2 regions of the Mediterraneibacter gnavus ATCC 29149 genome follow, and region 1 is predicted to be linked to the other one. Evidence: predicted binding sites of a transcription regulator. Region 1 holds the regulator's gene; the other holds the start of a gene.
The links. The regulator HrcA, encoded in region 1, represses chaperone genes, less so after heat shock. The targets are predictions, from matches to a motif close to TGTTAGCACTCNNNNNNNNNGAGTGCTAACA.

Region 2: the regulator HrcA is predicted to act here: its motif matches at 3,566-3,596, upstream of FXV78_RS10535 (co-chaperone GroES).

The regions. Positions count from the first base shown of each region.
Region 1 is NZ_CP043051.1:2,650,105-2,657,546, reverse strand. Features, by position in the region: gene dnaJ (molecular chaperone DnaJ) at 1-683, opposite strand, end outside; gene dnaK (molecular chaperone DnaK) at 808-2,676, opposite strand; gene grpE (nucleotide exchange factor GrpE) at 2,693-3,322, opposite strand; gene hrcA (heat-inducible transcriptional repressor HrcA) at 3,349-4,398, opposite strand; gene FXV78_RS13135 (hypothetical protein) at 4,579-5,133, opposite strand; gene FXV78_RS13130 (HAMP domain-containing sensor histidine kinase) at 5,130-6,215, opposite strand; gene FXV78_RS13125 (response regulator transcription factor) at 6,212-6,883, opposite strand; gene FXV78_RS13120 (hypothetical protein) at 7,047-7,226, opposite strand; gene hemW (radical SAM family heme chaperone HemW) at 7,334-7,442, opposite strand, start outside.
Region 2 is NZ_CP043051.1:2,143,823-2,151,264, forward strand. Features, by position in the region: gene FXV78_RS10510 (helix-turn-helix domain-containing protein) at 1-181, shown strand, start outside; gene FXV78_RS10515 (hypothetical protein) at 203-889, shown strand; gene FXV78_RS10520 (IS30 family transposase) at 979-2,040, shown strand; gene codY (GTP-sensing pleiotropic transcriptional regulator CodY) at 2,310-3,089, shown strand; gene FXV78_RS10530 (hypothetical protein) at 3,172-3,498, shown strand; gene FXV78_RS10535 (co-chaperone GroES) at 3,622-3,906, shown strand; gene groL (chaperonin GroEL) at 3,969-5,591, shown strand; gene guaB (IMP dehydrogenase) at 5,878-7,332, shown strand; gene FXV78_RS10550 (peptidoglycan recognition protein family protein) at 7,390-7,442, shown strand, end outside.

The DNA.
Region 1 (7,442 bases):
TCAATCTTCTTCTTACTTGAAGTGTATCCTGTTCCGGAGCAGGATGTACATTTTTCCTTGATCACCTTACCGGAACCACCACAGTTCGGACAGGTCTGGACGTTCTGTACCGTTCCGAAGAAAGACTGACTCGTATAGACAACCTGACCTTTTCCTCCACACTTCGGACACGTCTCCGGAGAAGTCCCCGGTTTTGCACCTGTTCCTCCACATGTCGTACATGGATCTTTTAAAATCACTTCCAGTTCTTTCTTGCAGCCAAACACAGCTTCCTCAAATGTAATACGGATGCTCTTTCGAATATTCGCGCCTTTCATCGGGCCATTGTTCGCACGACCGCCTCTTCTTCCGCCGCCGCCAAACAAATCGCCGAAAATGTCTCCGAAAATATCTCCAAAATCTGCGCCGTTGAAGTCAAAGCCTCCAAATCCGCCAGCACCGCCTGCGCCGCCTTCAAACGCAGCATGACCGAACTGGTCGTACTGACGACGTTTTTCAGCATCACTCAGTACCGCATAGGCTTCGGATGCTTCTTTGAATTTCTTTTCTGCTTCGGCATCGCCCGGATTCATATCCGGATGGTACTTCTTCGCCAGTGCACGATACGCCTTTTTGATCGCAGCATCGTCAGCATCCTTGCTTACACCAAGCACCTCGTAATAATCTCTTTTTGACTCCGCCATAATAATCTACCTTTCATCCTTGATCCAACTCATAACCAAACAGGCGAGGGCACACCGCCGGAGCCTGAAAGACATGCCTTCCAGACTCCGGAAAAAGAGTGCTCTCTCCCGTCAGATTGATCTCTTAAACTTCTTTGTAATCTCCGTCTACTACGTCATCTCCCTGGAATCCTTCCGGTGCAGGACCAGCCTCCGGTGTCGGTCCGCCTGCAGCCCCTGCTCCTGCTGCACCTGCCTGCTCATACATCTTTGTGAACAGTTTCTGTGCACTTTCCATCAGTTTGTCTTTTGCTGCTTTGATCTCAGCAACCTGTGCATCGGATGTATCTTCCGGTGTAGATTTTGCAAGGATATCCTTGAGCGCCTGTACATCAGCTTCTACAGAAGATTTATCTGCTGCATCCAGTTTGTCTCCCACTTCTTTGAGTGCTTTTTCTGTCTGGAATACCATCGCATCAGCTTCGTTTCTTGTATCGATCGCTTCTTTTCTCTTCTTATCCTGTGCTTCGAATTCAGCAGCTTCTTTGACTGCTTTGTCGATATCTGCATCGGACATATTAGATCCTGCTGTAATTGTAATATGCTGTTCTTTTCCTGTTCCCAGATCTTTTGCAGATACATTTACGATACCATTTGCGTCGATATCGAATGTAACCTCGATCTGCGGGATTCCACGTGGAGCCGGAGGAATTCCATCCAGTCTGAACTGTCCGAGGGACTTGTTGTCTCTTGCGAATTGTCTTTCTCCCTGTACAACGTTGATATCAACTGCTGTCTGATTATCTGCTGCTGTAGAGAAGATCTGGCTCTTCTTTGTAGGAATTGTTGTATTTCTCTCGATCAGTCTTGTAGCAACTCCTCCCATTGTCTCGATAGACAGTGACAGTGGAGTTACGTCCAGAAGAAGGATATCTCCTGCACCTGCATCTCCTGCAAGTTTACCACCCTGAACAGATGCTCCTAAAGCAACACATTCATCCGGGTTCAAGGATTTGCTAGGCTCTTTTCCTGTGAGGCGTTTTACTTCTTCCTGTACTGCCGGAATACGTGTAGAACCACCTACAAGAAGTACCTGACCTAATTCTGCTGCTGTGATTCCTGCATCAGAAAGCGCACGTGTTACTGGCTCTGCTGTTTTTTCAACAAGATCATGTGTCAGCTCGTCAAATTTTGCTCTTGTCAGGTTCATATCAAAATGCTTCGGTCCTTCAGCTGTTGCTGTGATGAACGGAAGGTTGATGTTTGTTGTTGTTGCAGAAGAAAGTTCTTTTTTCGCTTTCTCTGCTGCTTCTTTCAGTCTCTGAAGAGCCATCTTGTCTGTTGACAAGTCTACTCCTTCTTTTGCCTTGAAATCAGCCAGCATATAGTCTGTGATCTTCTGGTCAAAGTCATCTCCACCAAGTCTGTTGTTACCTGCTGTAGATAATACTTCAATAACTCCGTCTCCGATCTCAATGATGGAAACGTCGAATGTACCACCACCAAGGTCATATACCATGATCTTCTGCTCTTTTTCGTTGTCAAGTCCATAAGCAAGTGCTGCTGCTGTTGGCTCGTTGATGATACGTTTTACATCCAGACCTGCGATCTTACCTGCATCCTTTGTTGCCTGACGCTGTGCATCGTTGAAATAAGCCGGCACTGTAATAACTGCTTCTGTTACTTTCTCTCCAAGATATCCTTCTGCGTCTGCTTTCAGTTTCTGAAGGATCATTGCAGAAATCTCCTGTGGAGAATATTTTTTATCATCGATCGCTACTTTATAATCTGTACCCATCTCTCTTTTGATAGAAGAGATTGTCTTGTCTGCATTGGTAACTGCCTGACGTTTTGCAGGCTCTCCTACCAGACGTTCTCCTGTTTTTGTAAATGCAACTACAGATGGTGTTGTTCTTGCTCCTTCTGTGTTGGCGATAACTGTTGGCTGTCCACCTTCCATAACAGCTACACAGCTGTTTGTTGTTCCTAAATCAATACCAATGATTTTTCCCATGATTATTTCCTCCTTATTAGTTTGCCACTTTTACCATACTATGTCTTACTACACTGTCTCTGTACAGATAACCCTTCTGGAATTCTTCTGTAATGATATTCTCTCCAACTTCTTCATCTTCTACATGCATCACTGCATTGTGAAAATCCGGATCAAATTCCTGGCCAACCGCTTCAATCGGTTTTACGCCAATCTCTTCGAGTGTAGTCATCAGCTGTTTGTAAATCTTCTCCATTCCTTCTGCAAACGGGTTGGACTTTTCTTCCTCCGGTACAGCTGCGATTCCTCTTTCGAAGTTATCCACAACCGGAAGAATCTTTTCTATGATATCTTTCGCACCGATTTCGTACATCTGAGATTTTTCTTTTTCTGTACGCTTGCGGAAGTTATCAAACTCTGCCATCTGACGAGTGAGTCTGTCAGTCAGTTCCTCAATTTTCTCGTCTTTTTTATCTTTTTTATTCTTTCTGCCAAACTTCTTCATGAAACCGGATCCCTCTTCAGAACCCTCCGTTTCTTCTGTTGGCTCTGCAGCCTCTTCAGCTGCTTCTTCCACAGTCTCTTCTGTGTCCTGTTCTTCGGCCTCTTTGTAAGCTTTGGCTTTTGCTTCTTCCACCGCTTCTTTGACCATCTCTTCTTTACTCATATTCTCTGCCACCAGCAATCACCTTCCTATTCTTCCGGGTCTTTATAATAAATTGCATCCAACTCGCTCTGCAGAGTTTTCAGCGTCTTCATGACATGTTCGTAATCCATACGCTTGGGACCGATGATACCGATCGTACCTTTCATGCCTTCTCCCAATTCGTAGGTTGCTGTTACGACGCTGCAGTCTTTCATTGTCTTGACCGGAGTCTCATCCCCAATGTAGACCTGAATCCCGTGATTTTCTTCACTTGCCAGTGTCTCTGTCACCAGATCCGCCAGCTGCTGCTTCTCTTCAAATGCACTGATAATCTCCTGAGCACTCTGCTTATCGCTCAGCTCCGGATATTTGAAAATGTTCGTCGCACCACTCGTGTAGATCTCCATATCATCATCTACATGAATAATCTCCGCCACGGCATCCAGCACATCACTGATCACCCGGCTGTGGATTCCTGCCTGCTCCTTCAATCGTGCGATCAGACCAAGATTGATCTGTTCGATCGACATGCCGTTGAGTGTTGTATTCAAAAGCATATTCAGCTTCAGAAGCGTCTCACTGGCAAGCACCTCACCAACCTGTATGATCTTGTTCTTGATCACGTTTCCATTCATCACGATCACTGCCACAATCTGTTCCTGATCCACCTGTGAAAGCTGAATGAACTTCAATGTGTTCCGGCTGTTCACAGGAGCGGAAACCATCGTTGCATAATTGGTATTCACAGCAAGCACTTTCGCAGCCTGCTTCAGCACCTGATCCACTTTATCGGATTTTTCAAGCATCGTGTTACGCAACTCTGTAATCTCGTGCTCCTTCTCCTCCATCAGCATATCCACATATAAGCGGTAGCCTTTGTCGGAAGGAATCCTTCCTGCCGAAGTGTGCGGCTGGAAAATGTATCCCAGATCCTCCAGATCAGCCATCTCGTTGCGTATCGTCGCAGAACTCAAATTCAAATCCGTGTATTTGGAAAGTGTTCGGGAACCAACAGGCTCTCCGGTCTCCAGATAGTTTTGGATAATCGCTTTTAAAATCGTGAGCTTACGCTCGCCAAGTTCTGTATTCAATCCCATCAGACCTTCCTTTCTCTCACCTGAGGTTTTTCTTATTAGCACTCCTTTGTTTTGAGTGCTAACACCTTCCGTATATTAAGATAGCACCATGGTCTGTATTTGTCAACCATGTTTATATATTCTTTATACTTTTTATATTTCCCCTTGTTTCCAATTTATAACCCTGTACTTTTTTCACTTCTAATACAACAGCTTATTTCCTTTTTCGCAAATCTCATAAATCTCATCATACTTCGCTTCGATCATCGGCGTCAGTTTTTCCGTCTGGTTTCTCACAATTTTCTTATAAAGGAAATACGGCAGGATCCATCCCAGAAATCCGGGAATCGCAAAAATAATACACAAAAGGATTTTCGGCGGAACTGCTGTCACCGCAAACGTAGAACATGCAATAAAAGCAGTTCCGATCACTCCTGCTGCCAGCGCCCATATTGTCGCTTTCGATGTCTTACTGTTTTCCAGCGACTGAATTTCCCGGACACAGGCTTCAAAGTTTCGCTGCAGCCTTGTAAGCTCCGTTTTATTTACAATTTTCCGATCACGTTTCAATCGCAGAGTCATCATCTTCTCCGCCCCCGGATGACGACTCTGGCTGCTCTGCGGCAGATTGTCATTCGGTTCCCACCCAAAATTCTCATATCCATCTAACAAAAAGGAGGCCTGACTGCTGTTTGCACTCACTTCTTTATATTCATATGCCACAAAATTTCTCTGTGGCTTTTCTGTCTTTTTCATAACTGACCAAACTCCTTTCCCGCCATGGGCAGTGTCACAATAAACGTACTGCCCTGTTTTTCTTCGCTTAAGACCTGAATCTCCCCATCCATAAGCTCCAGCACCCGTTTTACCATTGCCATCCCCAGTCCGTTTCCCTCTTTGGAATGAGATGTGTCTCCCTGATAAAATTTATCAAATATATGTTTCATGGTATTTTTGCTCATACCACAGCCGGTATCCGATACAGAAATTGTCACCCCCTGCTCATCCGACAGCTGACGAACCGTGATCACACCACCCAGCTCGGTAAACTTGACCGCATTAGACAACAGATTATTCCACACCAGTTCCATCAGATCCTGATCCGCATAAATTTCTGCCCGATCCTCCATTTCTACTTCCATCTCGATCTCTTTTTTCTCCCAGGCAGATTCATATTGCAGAATGCAGTCACATAACTGTCTGCACACATCATACACTTCTGCCTCCGGCTGTATTTTCTGGTTTTCCAGCTTATTCAGCTTTAAAATATTGCTGATCAGATCAGACAGGCGCGTTGCTGTATTTTCAATGGCTTCCCCATATTCTCTGCGCTGTTCCTCCGACAACGCATCCCTCTGCAAAAGTTCCGCATAATTTTTAATAATAGAAAGCGGTGTTTTCATCTCATGAGAAACATTTGACACAAAATCTGTTTTCAGCGTTTCAATGCTCCCTAGTTCTTCCACCATCTTATTAAAATCCAGAATCATGACATCCAGATAATCCCGTTTCTCCATTGTATGAAATGTAGGTACATAGACGGAAAAATCTCCGTTCGCCACTTTTCTGGTAGCCTCTGCCATTTTATACAGTGGTTCTTCGTAGGTTCTTTTTACCTTCCATCTGGTAAACAGCGTCAGTCCCATGGCAACCATTCCCCAGTAACACATCGGCACCACGGTCATCACCGCTTTATTCCAGCCTGCCGAATTCATAAACACGATCAGTCCGGTATGTATCCCCGACATCAGAAACAGAACCCCAATATAGATTCCAAATAAAGAAACCGGAAATAAACTTTGCTTTACTTTTCCCCTTTGTTCCTCTCGTTCTTTCATTGCAGCACCACCTTGTATCCAAGCCCGCGGACTGTCACAATCTTAAATCCGTCACAGGCTGACAGTTTATCTCTGAGTTTTGTAACATAAACATCCACAGCCCTCAGACTGGTATCTGTCTCCACACCCCAGAACTCGTCCATGAGCTGCGCTCTGGAAAACGTTTTTTTCGGATAAGACAAAAGCTTGTAAATAATATTAAATTCTCTTGTAGTAAGACTGATCTCTTCTCCGTCAATTTCTGCACTCATAGCATCCGCATCCAGTATCAGATTTCCCACCGTAATTTTTCTTTCCATCTCTATATTTGCCCTGCGAAGCAATGCCCTTACACGAAGAAGCAGTTCATCCAGTTCTATCGGCTTTACCATATAGTCGTCGATCCCGAGCTGAAACCCTTTCCGCTTGGAAGGCAGATCATCTTTTGCCGACATAAACAGGATCGGAATCGTCTCATTTATCCGGCGAACTGTCCCGGCAAACTCAAACCCGTCAATCTCCGGCATCATAATATCAGAAATAATCAGCTGGTACACCGTATGATACATTTCCTCATATGCCGCAGCTGCCGACAGACACCCCTTCGCCTGAAAACCACTGTCATTCAGATAGGTACATACAATCTGATTTAATTTTTCATCATCTTCCACTACAAGTATACGAATCATTTTTATCTTCTCCTTTTGTATCTCTTCCCATTTTCCTAAAATACAGGACGATCCTAACACATTTTTGTTTTCGTTTTGTTTGTGAATTATGTACAAATTGTAAACAAAAAACAAGGTGCGGTCAATTTTTTCTTCTGACGCACCTGTTTCTGACTCTTTTATTTTAAAGATTTGATAAATTAAATGAGACAAAGTAAATCCACAACTCCTTTGCAATCTCTGGTGCTGCATAACTCCATGCAATACTCATGCACATCCCGATTCCAACTGTACCAATCATTGCAATCAATACTGTAGCTATCGTCTTTTTGGACACTCTGCCTGCCTTGTTCTTTTCTTTCATATTCTCATACCAGCCTTTCTTTGTTTGATGGTATGAGAATAGCACTCTTTTGTTTATCCAATGTTTGATATTTGTTTCTGAATTATTAAAAGCTTCAAAATCTTTTCCTACAGCAGAAATTCGCAGAACACATAATTGCTGACATCAATCCCTCTTTTTGTCAGCCGGATTTTATCCTCTTTCACTTCTAACATTTTTTCCTGCTCCAGTTTTTCA
Region 2 (7,442 bases), 510 kb from region 1:
CATAAGAAAAGCACGGAAAGCGGCGGGCGTTTCACAGTCGGAACTTGCGGAACGCCTGCAAGTCCACCAGAAAGATATAAGCAGGTGGGAGAATGGGGCGCACGCACCGACAATAGAAATGTTTGCGAAAATATGCAGAGAGCTTAACGCCTCTGCTGATGAAATTTTAGAATTGAAGTAGATACGAAAGCGAGGGCTTACTATGACAAAGAAAAAGGTAATTTTATTGGTAGTGGCTGCATTATTTGCAGTAAGTGGCTTAACGGCGCTGCCGTCTGGAAATATAACAGGTGGGGTGGGCTGCATTGTGGTTGCGGCAGTATGTGCCTATTTTGGACTGAAAAAGAAAAGCGCAGGAAAAGAAAACGAAAACAGAACGCCTGCGCCTGCCGCTGCATCTGGTGGCAGAGTTTTAGATACAATCAGAACGAAAGTAGTAGGCGTGACGTTCAATAATGAGGACGGAGAAAACAGGCAGGATATTTTAAGCAGAATGTCCGGCAGTGAAGATATTACAGTAGAAAAGTATACATACAACGGAGAGCCTGCCGCATACGTAAAGTGGGGCGATAAGGTAATAGGCAATCTATCGGCAGAGCTGGCGGGGGACTTAGCGAGAAAGTACCCGAAAGCCCGCTACACCGCAGAAATACTGGAAATTTCTGGGGGGGGGGGGGTACAGACGTTCGGGTGCAATATAGAGCTTGACGTAATCGAGGACGCAACGCCCAGCGTAAGCCAGCATACGGGAGAAACTACAGTATATGTAGACCGTAGCAACAAAAAATACCATAGTAAGCCTAACTGTTCGGGAATGAAAAACCCAAAGAGCATACCGCTAAGCCAAGCAAAGAAGAAATACACCGCTTGTAAAAAGTGTTGTAAATAGGTAAAGGCATAAGCCGCAGACTTGTAAAAGAGTTTGCGGCTTTTCGTCGTATATGGGGAAAGAACAGGAACGAAAGAGAGGTAGCAGAAATGGCGAATAAGAAAGGCAGCCGACAGCTGACATGGACAGACCGTATAAGTATTGAGGCATTGAAAAAAGCAGGGCATAGCGTGATAGAGATAGCAGAACAGCTGGGCGTACACCGCAGCACTATATACAATGAGCTTAAGAGAGGGGAATATATGCACAGAAATAGCGACTATACAGAAACATTAAGTTATAGCCCAAACAAGGCACAAATGAAAGCAGAGGAAAATTTAAAGGCAAGGGGTACACAACTTAAAATAGGAAACGATATTGCATACGCTAATTATATAGAGGATAAAATAGTAAATGAAGATTACAGCCCAGCTGCGGTACTGGGAGAATTGAAAGCACAGGGGAAAGAGGGGGACTTTTCCGTAACAGTATGCGTAACGACCTTATACAGCTATATTGATAAGGGTATTTTCCTTAAGCTGTCTAATAAGAATTTGCCAGTAAAGAAGAATAAGAAGAGAAATTATAAGAAAGTACAGAGGCAACAGAAAAGGGCGGCAGCAGGAGAGAGTATAGACAAACGCCCGAAAGAGATAGATACACGGGAAGAGTTCGGAAACTGGGAAATGGACAGCGTTTTAGGTAAGCGGGGAAAGTCAAAAAATACCTTGCTGGTACTGACAGAGCGGAAAACCAGAAACGAGATTATATTTAAACTGCCAGACCATACAGACGAGGCAGTAGTAGCGGCACTGGATAGATTAGAAAGAAAATGGGGCGCTGATATGTTTAAGCGGGTATTTAAGACAATCACAGTAGACAACGGCAGCGAGTTTGCAGATGCAGAGGGCTTACAGCGTTCTATTATCAACGAGGGAGAAAAGCGGACAAAGGTATATTACTGCCACCCTTATAGTAGCTGGGAACGTGGCACGAATGAGGTAACAAATAAGATGATACGCCGGAAGATACCGAAAGGCACAAATTTTGACGACAGGACAGAGGAAGAGGTAGAGAGTATAGAGAACTGGATAAACGGATACCCACGCAAAATACATGGCTACCATTCAGCGGGGGAATTATTCAAGGAAGAGGTAAAGCAGCTTGCATAACAACGGATACAGGGAGCGTGAGAGGCTGGCAGCAGTGGCAGCCTTACTACTGCGCTGTCTAAAAGTGAAAATACACAATAAAACAGGCTGCGTATTGTGCAAAACGGCAAAACGATAAAAACATGAAAAAATGTCGAATTTAATGTTGACATTTTTAAACAAGAGGAAATTGCAACAATTTCATTGAAAATTCGTGAATTGTATGATAACATGAGGGTGTCTATTGAATAGGAACGAGTTGTATATACAATTAAGTCTGGAGGAGACGGATGAGCGTACAGTTATTAGATAAGACAAGAAAAATAAATAAATTATTGCATAATAATAATTCCAGCAAAGTGGTGTTTAATGATATTTGTGCTGTCCTCACAGAGATCCTGAACTCCAATGTCCTGGTAGTCAGTAAAAAAGGAAAGATCCTCGGAGTCAGCAAAAGTGCGCATGTAGATGCAATCAATGAACTGATTGTAGAGTCTGTGGGAGCGCATATCGATGAGATGCTCAATGAGCGTCTGCTCAATGTACTTTCTACCAAAGAGAATGTGAATTTGGAGACACTTGGTTTTTCATCGGAAAAAGTGCAGGGATATCAGGCAATTATCGTCCCCATTGATATTGCGGGAGAACGCCTTGGAACACTCTTTATTTATAAGCAGAATGAGTTGTATTCCATTGATGATATCATCTTAAGTGAGTATGGGACAGCAGTTGTCGGACTGGAGATGCTCCGGTCTGTGAATGAGGAGAGTGCAGAGGAGACGAGAAAGGAACATATCGTACAGTCAGCGATCAGCACACTTTCATTCTCTGAACTGGAGGCGATCATTCATATTTTTGAAGAGTTGGATGGAACAGAGGGAATTCTGGTGGCAAGCAAGATTGCAGACCGTGTAGGAATCACAAGATCCGTGATCGTCAATGCACTTCGAAAATTTGAGAGTGCCGGAGTGATCGAATCCCGTTCCTCCGGAATGAAGGGAACATACATTAAGGTGTTGAATGACTATGTCTTTACCGAATTGGAAAAGATCAAAAAAGAACGTTTGTAAAAATCGTACAGAAGATAAAAGGGTATCAGCAAGCTGATGCCCTTTCTCTGACTACAGGTAAGAAGAGCAGGAGGAAAAGAACATGTATGAAGGCAATGCAGTAGATCTTCAGATGGAGAAAGTGATCGCGGCAGATGCGATCCTGGATGATGAGACACATCACTGTCAGGTTTTTCGTTATGATATGGAAGAGGATTACATATACTTACAATTAAAGGAGGACGATCTGACAGCAATCTCGCTGGATGCAAAGTATCAGTGCTATATTTCCACAAGGACAGAGCTTTTGTTCTGCACGGGCGTGGTACAGGAGCGATATCAGTGTGAACACGGGAAAATTTTGGTCTTTCATATTGAGAATGGATTCTATACAATTTCGGATATGAAAGGACCTGTAAAAAGAAAATAAACTAAATATAAAATTTTTGAATCTCTGTTGACAAATAGAAAACAGAGTGCTATTTTATATTCATGAGGTTTAGCACTCGATATGAACGAGTGCTAATAACGTATAAAATAAGGAGGATTTACCATGAAATTAGTACCATTAGGCGATAAAATCGTATTAAAGCAATTAGAAGCAGAAGAGACAACAAAGTCAGGAATCGTTTTGCCTGGTCAGGCAAAAGAAAAACCACAGGAAGCAGAGGTAATTGCAGTCGGACCTGGTGGAATGGTAGACGGGAAAGAAGTGACAATGCAGGTAGCTGTAGGAGATAAAGTAATCTATTCCAAATATGCAGGAACAGATGTAGAGCTGGATGGAGAAGAGTACATTATCGTAAAACAGAATGATATCCTTGCAGTTGTAAAATAGAAGAAAGAGACAATTTTTTGGAAACAGTCAACAGACGAAGTATAACAGGAGTGTGAATGAAAATGGCAAAGGAAATTAAATATGGAGCAGAGGCAAGAGCCGCTCTGGAAAAAGGTGTAAACCAGCTTGCAGATACTGTAAGAGTAACTTTGGGACCAAAAGGAAGAAACGTTGTTCTGGATAAATCGTTCGGAACACCATTGATCACAAATGACGGTGTGACGATCGCAAAAGAAATCGAACTGGAAGATGGATTTGAAAATATGGGAGCACAGCTCATCCGTGAAGTTGCAGCGAAGACAAACGATGTGGCCGGAGACGGAACAACAACAGCGACTGTTCTGGCACAGGCAATGGTAAATGAAGGAATGAAGAACCTTGCAGCAGGAGCAAACCCGATCGTACTGCGTAAAGGTATGAAAAAAGCGACAGATGCAGCAGTGGAAGCAATTGCAAATATGAGCCGTCAGGTAACAGGAAAAGACCAGATCGCAAAAGTTGCAGCAGTATCTTCCGGTGATGAAGCGGTTGGAAATATGGTTGCAGATGCAATGGAGAAAGTTTCCAAAGATGGTGTTATCACGATCGAAGAATCCAAGACAATGCAGACAGAGCTGGATCTGGTAGAAGGTATGCAGTTTGACCGCGGATATATTTCTGCATATATGGCGACAGATATGGAGAAGATGGAAGCAGTTCTGGATGATCCGTACATCCTGATCACAGATAAGAAGATTTCCAATATTCAGGATCTCCTTCCATTGCTGGAGCAGATCGTACAGTCAGGAGCAAGACTTCTGATCATTGCAGAGGATATTGAAGGAGAAGCTCTTACAACTCTGATCGTAAACAAACTGCGCGGAACATTTAATGTTGTTGCAGTAAAAGCTCCTGGATACGGAGATAGAAGAAAAGAAATGCTCAATGATATTGCAATCCTGACAGGCGGACAGGTAATTTCCGATGAACTTGGAATGGACCTGAAAGAAGCAACAATGGACCTGCTCGGACGTGCAAAATCTGTAAAAGTTCAGAAAGAGAACACAGTCATTGTTGACGGATGCGGAGATAAGAAAGCAATCGAAGACAGAGTGGCTCAGATCAAAAAACAGATCGAGGAGACAACATCTGAATTTGACAGAGAAAAATTACAGGAAAGACTTGCAAAACTGGCAGGCGGTGTTGCAGTGATTCGTGTGGGAGCAGCGACAGAAACTGAGATGAAAGAAGCAAAACTGCGTATGGAAGATGCACTCAATGCGACAAGAGCAGCAGTAGAGGAAGGTATCATCGCAGGCGGTGGATCTGCATATATCCATGCTTCTAAAGAAGTTGCAAAACTTGCAGAGACTCTGGAAGGTGATGAGAAGACAGGTGCGAATATCATCCTGAAAGCTCTGGAGGCTCCATTGTTCCATATTGCAACAAATGCAGGTCTGGAAGGTGCAGTGATCATCAATAAAGTAAGAGAATCAGAACCTGGAGTCGGATTTGATGCTTACAAAGAAGAATATGTAGATATGGTAAGTGAAGGAATTCTGGATCCTGCCAAAGTGACAAGAAGCGCACTGCAGAATGCAAACAGTGTTGCATCTACTCTGCTGACAACAGAATCTGTTGTTTCTACGATTAAAGAAGAGACACCGGCAATGCCGGCAGCACCTGGTGGAATGGGAATGATGTAATGATAAGAGGTTTCCCGGATATCTGTTTTGATACAGATACCCGGGGCTCTTTTTTTATTTTCGGGATTTCGGCAGTAATAGACAAAAGAATTATAGAAAAACTGAGAAATTATGTAAAAATTATGAATGAGACATTATCTATAAGTATTGCTTAATAATGGGAGTTAAAATAAATCAGGATAAAAATAAATTGTAAGTGGGAATAGGCTTGACAAGTGGTGGGAATTTTTGTACCATAACAGATAATCTATGGACATACATATTAGAGAAAGAGAGGAAATAAATCATGGGAAAAATAATCGGAGAAGGTATTACATTTGACGATGTCCTGTTAGTACCGGCATATTCACAGGTCATTCCAAATCAGGTGGACTTATCCACATATCTGACAAAGACGATTAAACTGAACATTCCGATGATGAGTGCTGGTATGGATACAGTTACTGAGCACCGCATGGCGATCGCCATGGCACGTCAGGGAGGAATCGGTATCATTCATAAAAACATGACGATCGAGCAGCAGGCAGAAGAGGTAGACAAAGTAAAGAGATCAGAGAATGGGGTTATCACAGATCCGTTTTCTCTTTCTCCGGATCATACACTGGCGGACGCCAATGATCTGATGGCAAAATTCAGAATTTCCGGAGTGCCGATCACAGAAGGGAAAAAGCTGGTTGGAATTATTACAAACCGTGATTTGAAATTTGAGGAAGATTTCTCTAAGAAAATAAAAGAATCCATGACTTCAGAAGGGCTGATCACAGCACCGGAAGGAATCACACTGGAAGATGCAAAGAAGATCCTTGCAAAGGCAAGAAAAGAAAAACTTCCGATCGTGGACAAAGATGGAAATTTAAAAGGTCTGATCACGATCAAAGACATTGAGAAACAGATCAAATATCCACTGTCAGCGAAAGACGGTCAGGGAAGACTTCTCTGCGGAGCGGCGATCGGAATCACAGCAAACTGTCTGGAGCGTGTAGAGGCGCTGGTGAATGCGAAGGTAGACGTGATCGTGATGGACTCTGCACATGGACATTCTGAGAATGTTCTGCGCACAGTGCGTATGGTCAAAGAAAAATATCCAAATCTTCCGGTCATTGCAGGAAATGTTGCTACAGGGGAGGCGACAAGAGCCTTGATCGAAGCCGGTGTGGATGCCGTAAAAGTTGGTATCGGACCTGGATCAATCTGTACGACTCGTGTGGTTGCAGGTATCGGTGTACCACAGGTAACAGCTGTTATGGACTGCTATGCAGTGGCAAAAGAGTACGGAATTCCGGTTATCGCAGACGGTGGTATCAAGTATTCCGGAGATATGACAAAGGCGATTGCAGCAGGAGCGAATGTTTGTATGATGGGAAGTATCTTTGCCGGATGTGACGAGAGCCCGGGAACATTTGAATTATACCAGGGAAGAAAATACAAAGTATACCGTGGTATGGGATCTATCGCAGCTATGGAAAACGGAAGCAAGGATCGTTACTTCCAGGCAGATGCAAAGAAATTAGTTCCGGAAGGTGTGGAAGGACGTGTTGCATACAAAGGAACAGTAGAAGATACCGTATTCCAGCTCATGGGAGGCCTCCGTGCAGGAATGGGATACTGCGGAACTGCAAATATTGAGGCACTGAAAGAGAACGGACAGTTTGTTAAGATTTCAGCTGCATCCTTGAAAGAAAGTCATCCACATGACATTCATATTACAAAAGAAGCACCTAACTACAGTGTAGATGAATAAAGTGAAGGAGTGCCGGAGCAGGAAACTGTTCCGGCATTTTTGAAATCAGGAGTTCAGATGAAAATAAGATCCAACAGAAGAAAAAGAAGAAGATATGGACGGGGAAGAAG